Anaeromyxobacter diazotrophicus: one gene and its partner. The protein of the gene in region 2 interacts with the protein of the main gene of each other region in a pairwise test. Links are inferred from orthologs where the notes say so. Each region holds a gene or a part of one and is shown on either strand. Other genes may lie near its edges.

Evidence for each region.
Region 1: the proteins of HWY08_RS13730 (region 2) and hypB interact in binary tests that used the Escherichia coli proteins (3 or more experiments, as listed by UniProt). The link is inferred for Anaeromyxobacter diazotrophicus from one-to-one orthologs.

The regions. Positions count from the first base shown.
Region 1 is NZ_BJTG01000001.1:558,743-561,693, reverse strand. It holds hypB (hydrogenase nickel incorporation protein HypB), read right to left. Parts: upstream 1,952-2,951; coding sequence 1,049-1,951; downstream 1-1,048. Other genes in the region: hypE (hydrogenase expression/formation protein HypE), read right to left, coding at 2,303-2,951; HWY08_RS02470 (hydrogenase maturation nickel metallochaperone HypA/HybF), read right to left, coding at 1,951-2,295; HWY08_RS02480 (hypothetical protein), read left to right, coding at 404-997; HWY08_RS02485 (hemerythrin domain-containing protein), read left to right, coding at 1-247. UniProt on the Escherichia coli protein: Involved in the maturation of [NiFe] hydrogenases. Required for nickel insertion into the metal center of the hydrogenase. Exhibits a low intrinsic GTPase activity, which is essential for nickel insertion.
Region 2 is NZ_BJTG01000006.1:169,739-177,001, forward strand. What follows is about bases 1,989-4,787. They hold HWY08_RS13730 (FKBP-type peptidyl-prolyl cis-trans isomerase), read right to left. Parts: upstream 3,741-4,787; coding sequence 3,237-3,740; downstream 1,989-3,236. Other genes in these bases: HWY08_RS13720 (hybrid sensor histidine kinase/response regulator), read right to left, coding at 1,989-2,168; HWY08_RS13725 (CxxxxCH/CxxCH domain c-type cytochrome), read right to left, coding at 2,292-2,777; HWY08_RS13735 (glutamine amidotransferase), read right to left, coding at 3,814-4,787. Also shown: HWY08_RS13715 (HAD family hydrolase), read left to right, coding at 1-165; more of HWY08_RS13720, read right to left, coding at 204-1,988; more of HWY08_RS13735, read right to left, coding at 4,788-6,147; HWY08_RS13740 (DUF4159 domain-containing protein), read right to left, coding at 6,147-6,899; HWY08_RS13745 (hypothetical protein), read left to right, coding at 7,028-7,263. UniProt on the Escherichia coli protein: Folding helper with both chaperone and peptidyl-prolyl cis-trans isomerase (PPIase) activities. Chaperone activity prevents aggregation of unfolded or partially folded proteins and promotes their correct folding.

The DNA of each region.
Region 1 (2,951 bases), on a different replicon or contig from region 2:
GCATTCCGGCGCGCCCGACAGCCCGCCCGGGAACCTCCTCGCCGGCGCGCTCTCGGCGCTGCTCGACAAGGGCCGGGACGCCCTGCGCGAGGCCGCCGACCGGGGGCGCAAGATGGCGCGGTCCCGCTCGCGCGAGGTGAAGGGGCGCGCCCGCAAGGCGATGGCCTCCGGCCGGTCGGCGATGGAGAAGGGCCGGGCCATGGTGCGCGAGGTGACCGGGGGCGAGGCCTCGCCGCCGCAGGCGTGAACCGGCCCGCCGCACCCACCTCACCCCTCACTCACCGAGCGTCGGGTCGCCTGCTCCGGCGGACGCCTCGCGGCTGATCCGGATCACGGTGAGTCACGCCCATCCGTCCTACCCTCCGCGGGAGAGCGGGAGCTCGATCTCCCGCGGGGGGAGCTCATGCGCAAGAACTGGGTGGCGATCGCGGTCGCGGTGGCGGGGCTGTGCTGGAGCTCGAGCGCTCGGGCCGGGGACGGCTCGTCGTTCGCAGGTCCGGGCTCCGTGTCGCTGGCGGCGGAGCGGCTGTTCGGGATCCACCACGCCAGGCCGAGCGTCGGCTCCAACTACACGAGCTTCTCCCTCTTCGGTCCCGGCGGGCTCGAGGCGGGCGTGGCGCCCTACAGCATCCCCCGCATCGGGCTCGACTACTTCGCCGCGGGGGGCCTCACCGTCGGCCTGGGCGCCGAGGTCGGCGTCGTCAGCCCCGAGAACGGGAGCAACACCACCATCCTGGGCCTGAACCCGCGGCTCGGCTGGGCGCTCCGCGCGAGCGACGCCGTGACCTTCTGGCCGCGCGCGGGCCTGAGCTACGTGATGGTGGACCTGGGCTCGTCTGCCTACCTGCTGGCGGCGGCCCTCGAGGCGCAGCTCGTCGTCACCCCGACCCGCAACTTCGGGTTCCTGCTCGGGCCGACCGCCGACATCGGCCTCTCCGCGACCCACACCAAGGTGACCGAGCTGGGCTTCCAGGCCGGGCTTATCGGCTGGTTCTAGCGGGAGTGGTCGCGTAACTTCGGGCCCGCGGTCGAGCAGGCGGGCACGCCCTCAGTGCTCGTGGTCGTGCCCCGAGCCCTCGTGCCCGTGGTCGCCGCCGCCGTGCTGGTGGCGCTCCTCGGCGCCGTGGTGCTCGTGGGCGTGGGCGTGCTGGTGGGCGTGCGGGTGCGAGTGCGTCGTCGCCCCGTGCGCGTGAGCGTGCTCGTGCGTGTGCTCGTGGGGGTGGGCGTGCGCGTGCTCGTGCGGGCGGGCCTCCTTCGACCTCCCCGCCACGACCGGGGCCCGCCGCGCCTCCAGCCAGGCCTTCCAGGCCTGCATCCCCTCGCCGGTCCGCGCCGAGACGCGCAGGACCTTCGGGTCGGGCATGACGCGCCGCAGGTTGTCCTCGAGGCGCGGCAGGTCGAAGTCGAGGTGGGGCACGAGGTCGACCTTCGTCACCAGCACCAGGTCGGCCTTCTGGAACATGACCGGGTACTTGAGCGGCTTGTCCTCGCCCTCGGTCACGGAGAGCGCGACCACGTTCGCCTCCTGCCCCAGGTCGTAGATGGCGGGGCAGACGAGGTTCCCGACGTTCTCGATGAAGAAGACGTCGAGCTCCCGCCAGGGGAAGTCGTGCAGCGAGCGGTGCACCAGCTCGGCGTCGAGGTGGCAGGCCTGGCCGGTGGTGATGGCCTTCGACGGGATGCCGGCCCTCGAGAGGCGCTGGGCGTCGTTGTCGGTGGCGAGGTCGGCCGAGACGGCGCCCAGCCGGACGCCGCCGAGCACGCGGGCGCTCGCCTCGAGGAGCGCGGTCTTCCCCGAGCCGGGCGAGCCCATGATGTTGAGGGCCAGCACCCCCGCCTCGCGGAAGTGCTCGCGGTTGTGGGCCGCGATGCGGTCGTTGCCGGCCAGGATCTTCTCGTGGAGCTCGACCGGCACGAGCTCGGGGTCACCGCAGCCACAGGTGGTGCACATCAGGGGATCTCCATGTCGATGGCGTCGAGGAGCAGGGCGTCGCTCTGCGGGGTGAGCTGGGCCGGCGCGCCGCACGGCTCGCAGCGGAGGATGTCGCCGCGCGCGAAGGTCTTGCCGCAGCGGGGGCAGACCCAGCGGGCGGGGTAGTGCACCACCTCGAGCGCGGTCCGCTCGCAGAGCGTGCCCTGGCGGAAGGTCTCGAAGGCGGTCTGGAAGAGCTCCGGGTCGACGCCGGCCAGCTCCCCCAGGCTCACCTTGAGGCCGTGGATGGCGACGGCGCGGCGGCTCCGCGCCTCCTCCTCCACGCGCCGGATGAGCGCCTCGACGAGCGAGTACTCGTGCATGGCGGGCCTAGCAGATGCGCGGCAGCGGCTCGCCGTCGCTCTCGGCGAGGAGCCGCCGGCCGAGGCCGGTGTCGAGGATGACGTTGCCGGGGCGCTCGGCGACGGCGGTGCCCACCACCGCCGCCCGCCGCCCCTGCGGGTGCGCCCGGAGCGCCGCCAGCACGCGGTCGACCGCCTCCGGCCGGACGCCCAGCACCGCCTTGCCCTCGTTCGCCACCACCAGCGGGTCGATGCCGAGCATCTCGGCGGCGGCCTGCACCTCGTGGGTGACCGGCACCGACGGGCCGTCGAGGACCACCCCGACCTTCGCCTTCTGCGCGAACTCGTGCAGCACCGAGGCGAGCCCGCCGCGGGTGGGGTCCTTCATGGCCACCACCGCCTCACCGCCCGCCTGGAGCGCCGCCCGGACGAGGCCGTTCAGCGGCGCCACGTCGGAGCGCAGGTCGCCCTCGATCTGGAGGTCGCGGCGCCGCGTCATGACCGCCATGCCGTGGTCGCCGACCGTGCCGGTGACGATGATCCGGTCGCCGGGCCGGAGCCCGTCGTCCCGCACGATCCGCCGCGCGAGCGCGAACCCGGCCGTGTTGAGGACGATCCCGTCCACCTCGCCCTTGCCCATCACCTTGGTGTCGCCGGTGACGATGGTGACGCCGGCC
Region 2 (7,263 bases):
GCCAAGAGCGTCACCCGCCGGCACGTCTCGGACGAGGTGGCCGACCCGGGCCTCCGCGCGCCACCGCCGCGCTGGCCGCTCGCCATCTCCTCCTTCGCGCAGGTGCTCGAGGTGCTCGAGGGCGCGCGCTGGACGCGCCCCGGCCGCGCCGCGCCGGCGAGGTGAAGCGCTTCGACGGCGGGAGCGAGGACCTCGCCTCGCGCTCAGGAGCCGTCCTGGGCCGAGCTGGCCCAGTCGGCCGCGACCATCTTCATGAGGTCGTCCGGATCCGGCGGCTTCGCGACGTGCGCGTCGAACCCCGCCTCGCGCGCGCGCAGGCGGTCCTCGGGCTGGGCGTAGCCGCTCAGGGCGATGAGGCGCGTGGAGCTCAGGGCCTCGTCGCCGCGCAGCGCCCGCGCGACGGCGTAGCCGTCGATGTCGGGGAGGCCGATGTCGCACAGCACGACGTCGGGCCGCACCCGGCGCGCGAGCTCCAGCCCCGAGCGGCCGTCGCGAGAGACGTGCACGCGGTGCCCGCCCCACGCGAGGAGCTCGGCCAGCGAGTCCCCGGCGTCCAGGCTGTCCTCGATGACGACCACCACGCGCGCCCGGGCGGCGGCCGCCACGGCCCTCCGCGCCGAAGCCGCGCCGCCGGGGGCGAGCGGCAGGGTGACGACGAACTCCGCTCCCCGGCCCGGCCCCTCGCTGCGCGCGCGCACCGACCCGCCGTGAAGCTCGACCAGGCCCTTCACCAGCGCGAGCCCGAGCCCGAGGCCGCCCTTGGTCCTGGCGAGCGACTGCGCCCCCTGGGCGAACGGCTCGAACATCCGGTCCACCTGCGCCGGCTCCATCCCGACGCCGTCGTCGCGCACCCGCAGCTCCGCCCGGCCGTCCGCCGCGCCCAGGCACACGACCACCGTCCCCCCGGCCGGCGTGAACTTGACGGCGTTCTGGAGCAGGTTCCCGAGCACCTGCGTGATGCGCGTCGGATCGACGTCGACCCACGGCGGGCGGGCCGAGTGCTCGACGCGGAGCGCGACCCCGCTCTGGTCGAACAGCGAGCGCAGGTCGTCGGTGGTCTTGTTGACGACGTCGCGGAGGTTGACGTGGCTGCGGTGCAGCTCGACCTTCCCGCGCGAGATGCGGGTGACGTCCAGCAGGTCGTCCACCAGCCGCGTCAGGTGCTCGGTCTGGCGGCGGATGACCTCCTTGGCCCGCGCCGCCTGCTCGCTCCCCGGCGCGGCGCGCTCCAGGAGGTAGATCGAGTTCCGGATCGGGGCGAGCGGGTTCCGGAGCTCGTGCGAGAGGACGCCGAGGAACTCGCTCTTGCGCTTGTCGGAGGCGAGGAGCGCCGCCTCGGCGTGCTTCCGGTCCGTGATGTCCTGCCAGACGTTCAGGAACCGCCGCTCCCCGCCGAGGTCGACGGGGCGGGTCCGCACCAGCACGTCGCGGACCTCCCCCGACTTCGTGTGGTGATGGACCTCGTACTCGCTGCCGCCCCCGGCCGCGATGTCCGCGATGTGCCGCCGCACGTCCTCCGGCCGTTCGTCGGCGTCCACGTCGGCGAGGCGGAGCTGCGCGAACTCCTCGCGGGTGTAGCCGAGCTGCCGGTGCGCCTGGTCGTTGAAGGTGAGGATGCGCCCCTCGGCGTCGTTGACCACCACCCCGCTCGGCGCCAGCGTGAAGACCGAACGGTACAGGTCACGGCTCTCGCGCAGCGCCTGGTCGGCGGTCATGCGCTCGGTCACGTCCATGACGAACCCGTGCCAGAGGGTGCTCCCCCCGGGTTCGCGGAGCGGCATCGACCAGCCCTCGATCCAGCGCGGTCCCTTCGTGGGGTGGTCGTAGCGGAACTGGTCGTGCCACGGCGTCATCGCGCGCTCCGCGGCGGCGACGGACGCCGTCAGCCGGTCGCGGTCGTCGCGGTGCACACGCGCGAAGCAGGGCGCCATGCTCTCGGCCAGGACCGCCTGCGGGATGCCGTACAGGTCCTCGATGGCGGGCGTGCTGAGCGGCATCGAGGCGCTGCCGTCGGCGTTCAGGCGGTACGAGCACACCACCCCCGGGACGCTGGCCGCGATCTTCTCGAGCCGGTCCTTCAGCGCCGCCAGCTCCAGGGCGGCGGCGTCTTCGCGCGGGTGCGCGCCGCCACCTGTCGCCAGGTCTGACTTGAGCCGCTGCTCGGCCATCGCGCACCGCCCCGCAATCGGAGGCGGTCACGATATCATTGCCGGGCGCGCGCTGGACGGAGCCGGCCCCGCCCCGCCGTCAGGCGGCGGCGCGGCCAGCGACCGCGAGCGTCGCGCCAGGCCTCAGTGACACCCGAAGCAGCTGCTCCTCCACCGGGGAGCCACCTCGACCGTTCCGTTGCGGTGCAGCGCAGCGCACGGGCCGAAGGTGCCGCCGGGCCCGCAATTCGTCGCCTGGCTGAGCGTCAGCACGCCGCCCGAGCTGGTCACGTCGGGATGGCAGAACGAGCACTCGTTCATCGCCGCGTCGCCGCCGTGCGTGCCGCTGTGCCAGGTCTTGGTGCGCGCGTCCGGCGGATTGTCATGGCAGGAGACGCAGCCCCCCGCGACCGCCGAGTACCAGGGGGGCGTCGTCACCGGCGTACCGCCGAAGCTCGCTCTCTCGAGCGTGGCCTCGCTGTCCACTCCGCACGCATAGTACGTGAAAGTGCCCGCCGGGACCATGTGGCACGCGACGTTGGAGCAGGTCTGGGAAGCGATGTCGTAGCTCGGACGGGGCAGGCCGCTGGCGGTGGCCACGGGCGCGAACGAGATGAGCTTGACGCCCACCGGGCCGCACTCTCCCACGGTGCAGTGACAATCGTTGCACTGCGCCCCCGCGGAGTTCTTGTGCAGCTGGTGCGGGTCGATCGGGGTGAGCGCCCCCGAGCGCCGCGAGGTTGGAGGGGAGCTCGCCGCCGCACCGTTCTCCGGTGTCGAACCGCCACATCCCGATGCGGCCGACAGGACCAGGGTCGCAAGCAACCAGGCTGCGGCGCCCTCGCGCAACTTCGCTGTCGCCATGATGGTCCCCCCCCCCGACTGCCACGGGCGGCGTCGGAAGGCTGACACCCCGAGTGCGCGTCCCTGCAACGCGCATACCCGTGCTGACCGTGGCTCCTCGGCGAGGATTTCCGAGACAATACAAAGCCCTGGCGTTTATCCCAGGGTGAATACCGCGCGCGCGACAGGGCGAGAAGACGCTACGCTGGGTGAAGCCGCGCAGGGCTCAGCCGCCGCGACGCCCGTCTACTCGTGGTGGTGGTCGTGCTCGTGGGCGTCGCCGGCCCCGTGCACGTGCCCGTGCTCGAGCTCCTCCTCGGTGGCGGCGCGGACCTCGCGCACGGTCACCGCGAAGTGGAGCGTCTTGCCGGCGAGCGGGTGGTTGAGGTCGATGACGATCGACTCCGGCTTGACCTCCCGCACGACGAACGGCACCGCCTCGCCGTCCTCGCCCTGCGCCAGGAGCTCCATCCCGATCGCCGGCTGCATGTCGGCGGGGAAGGCGTTCTTCGGTACCTCCTGCACGCCGCGCGCGTCGTGCTCGCCGTAGCCATCCTGCGGCGCCACCACCACCTGCTTCGCTTCGCCGGCGGACAGTCCCTCGAGCGCCCGCTCGAGCCCGGGGACGATCTGCCCCTCGCCGTGGATGTAGGCCATGGGCTCGCCGGGCGCGGACGCGTCCACCACCTTGCCGTCGCCCAGGTGGAGCTCGTAGTCCACCGACACCACGCTGCCCTTGCCGACCTTCATGACGCCTCCGAACGGGGTTGGCCGGCGGTCATAGCAGAGCGCGCGCCGGAGCGCACGGCGGACGGGGCTGGGGCTACCAGTAGCCCCAGCGGCGGCGCAGGGTCCACTCGGCGCCGAGGGAGGCGACCAGCGCGGCGAGGAACCAGCCGCGGTCCCAGATCGGCACGTCCTTCCGCCGCCCCACCTCCACCACCTCCGCCTCGGCCAGGTGCACCGGCGGCAGGCCCCGATCGGCGCTGGAGAAGGCGCCGCCGGTCGCCTCGGCGATGGCCCGGAGCAGCTCGGGTCGGGGCGCCGCGTCCGCGTCCTCGGGCCCGGAGGCGCGCACCGCGACCGCGCCGGTGGCGGTCTCCACCGGAGCGTCGGGCGGGCAGGGCTCCTGGCGGCAGCGCGGCCGGGCGGTCGCCACCACCTTGTAGGCGCCGGGGCCGGGCGGCACGAGCTCGAGCCGCGCGGTGCCGTCGGGCCCCGCGACCGCGTCGCCGCGCGCCACGGTCTTGCCGTCCTCCCCCACGAGCTCGCCGTGGACCGGCAGCCCGGCGCCGGGCCCGTAGTCCGGGGTCCGCACCGCGACCGAGAGGCCCACCGGCTCGCCCGGCTCGACCGAGGGGCGGTCCGGCTCGACCTGCACCGGGGTCAGGGACGGATCGCGCACCAGCCAGCGCAGGGCGTTGTTCCAGAAGCGCTGGTAGGCGCGCGAGGACCCGCTCTCCTCGGCCGCGACGAAGCCCCAGGTCCACGAGGCGTCGGTCGCGAGCGCGAGCGCGCGCCCCGAGCCTGCCTCGCGCACCGCCACGAGGGGCGCCGCGCGGCCCTCCACCTGGACCGCCGGCGCCTCGAGCAGCACGCGCGCCCCCTGGCCGGGCGGCAGCGGCCGGGTGCGGTTCAGGTCGGGCAGGGGCGGGAGCGCCGCCCAGGCGGCCTCGTTCGGCGCCTCGCCGGCGGCGAGGCTGGTGACGGGGTGGCGGCGCCCCTCGGCGGTGAGGCGCGGCCTCGCCTGCGTCTCGGCGATGCCGAGCCCGTCGGCGGCGTCGACCGGGAGCACCTCGGCGAGCGCCGTCTGGCCGTAGCGCGCGTCGCCGAAGCTCTGCTCGCCGCCCACCATGGCGAACCCGCCGCCCCCCTTCACGTAGTCGCGCAGCGCCGGCAGGAAGCGCTCGATGTCGAGCGAGCGGTAGGGCTGGTAGGCGAAGTTCAAGAAGATGACCGCGTCGAAGGTGCGGAGCTGCTCGCCGAAGATCTCCGCCACCGGGAAGGGGATGAGCGACAGCTCGTCCTGGCTGCCGGGCTGATCGCTGGCGGTGCGCAGGATGAAGAAGCTGATGAGGTCGACGTTCGGGTCCTGCTTGAGGAGCGTCCGCAGGAACCGCTCGTCCCAGCTCGGCCGGCCGGCCACGAGCAGCACCCGCACCCGATCGCGGATGACGCGCAGCACGAACGAGCGCGCGTTGTTCTCCGCCACCGCCTCGCCGGGGTAGACCGGGGCCGCCACCGTGAAGACGAAGGTGCCGGTGGTGTCGGGCGCGAACGAGAGGGGCAGGGTGTAGCGCTCCTTGCCGGGCTCGAGGCGCACCGCCCCGCGCGCCACCACCGCGCCTTCGCGGCGGAGCACCACCGGCACCTCCTCGCGGCCGAACCCCCGCGCCGTGAGCGTCACCTCCACGGTGACCGTGTTGCGGACGAAGGCGAAGTCGTCCACCGCCACCCGCTCCACGGCCAGGTCCTTCGGCGCGGCGCTGCCCACCGCCACCGCCGTGATCGGCACCCCGAGCGCGCGCAGCTCGGCGCGCGCCGCCGGGGTGAGCCCCTCCGCCAGTGCGGCGTTGTCGGCGCCGTCCGAGATCACGACCGCGCCGGCGAGCTTGCGGCCGCCCCCGCCGCCTGCCGCCGCCTTGAGCGCGCCGAGCAGGTCGGTGCGGCCGCCGTCGGCCGGGCCGCCCCGCGCCAGGGCCGCCGGATCGGCGGGCGTGAGCTCCCGGTCGAAGGTGTGCCACTCCAGCGCGACCCGGTCGCCGAGCCGCTCCAGCTCGCCCCGGTGCCGCCGGAGGAGCTCGGCGGCCGCGGCGGCGCGGCTCGGGCCCCCCGGCTCGACCGGGAAGCGCATCGAGCGGGAGCCGTCGACGAGCACCGCCAGCCGGCTCTTCACCCGGGAGGTCTGGAGGAGGCGCAGCGCGGGCTCGAGCAGCAGCGCCAGGGCCAGCAGGGCCGACGCGGCGCGGAGCGCGACGAGCGCGGCGCGCCGGCCCGGGCGCGGCTCGCCGGCGAGGCCGCGCCAGGCGAGCGCGACCGCGAGCACCGCCGCCGCCGCGAAGAGCGCGAGCGCCCAGCCCGGCCAGGGCGCGAGCGAGGTGAGGCGCCAGTCGTTGTAGCCGGCCTCGAGGAGCGGGCCGGGCCGCAGGCCGAACATCAGCTCCTCCGCCGCAGGATGAAGGGGAGGTGGACGGCGTCGTCCTTGTAGTCGGTGCAGAGCGCGTACATCGCGACGTTCACGCCCAGCCGGAAGGCGGTCTCGCGCTGCGCCTCGCCGCCGGGGGTGCAGGCGTACTCCCACTCGCCGAGCGCGCCGCGGGCCCAGGCGCCGCCGAGGTCGTTCTGCGAGTAGAGGACGGCGAGGCGCCCGTCGAGCAGCTGCGCCTCCAGCCACGGCTTCACGAGCAGCCGGCCGCCCTGGTGATCGAGCAGGTAGAAGCTCTTGTACAGGACGTGCTCGCGCGCGACGCGCAGGAGCGGCGAGGCGGGGAGGAGCGCGGCCAGCTCGCGGCGCGCGGAGGCGTCGAACCCGCCGCCGTCGGAGCCGTCCGCGGAGTCCACCAGCAGGAACCCGCCGTGCTGCAGGTGCCGCCGCAGCGCCGCCCGCTCGGGCTCGGTGAACGGCGGGAACGCGCCGTCCCCCGCCAGGTACAGGAAGGGCAGCCGGTGCAGCCCGGGCCGGCCGGCGCGGACCGGGACCGCCTCGGGCGCCGTCTCGATGCTGGTGCGCTGCGCCAGCTCCCACTGCAGGCGCCGCAGCGCGGTGGGGCGGGGGTTCCAGCGGCCGCCGTGCTCGAGCTGTCCGATGGCGAGCTGCGAGGCGGCGGGCACGGCGGCGCGCGCCGGCCGCGGCAGGGCCAGCGCCGCCGTTCCCAGGGTGAGCAGCTCGAGGAAGTCGCGTCGCCGCATGGCTCGAGGAAGGTCCGCGCCGCGGCGCCGGGACGCCAGCGCCGGGAGGGTTCGAGACTACTACGGAATCGCGCTTCCGGCGGCGAGGAGCCGCTGCTACATTCCGCCCGCATGAAGGTGCCTCCGCCATGAACGGGATGCTCGCGCTCCTGCAGGCGTGGCTCGCCCGGGCGGAGCAGCTGGCCGGGAAGCTCCCGCAGGTGGCCACCGACCTCACCCGCGGCGCGTGGCCCGCCGCGGTGGTCGCGCTCGCGCTCGGGATCGCGCTGCTCGTCGCGGGCGTGCGCCTCGGCCGCGTCCTGGCCGCCGCTGGGGCGGCGGCGGTGGGCTGGCTCGCCGGCTCGACGTTCATCCCGTCGTTCGA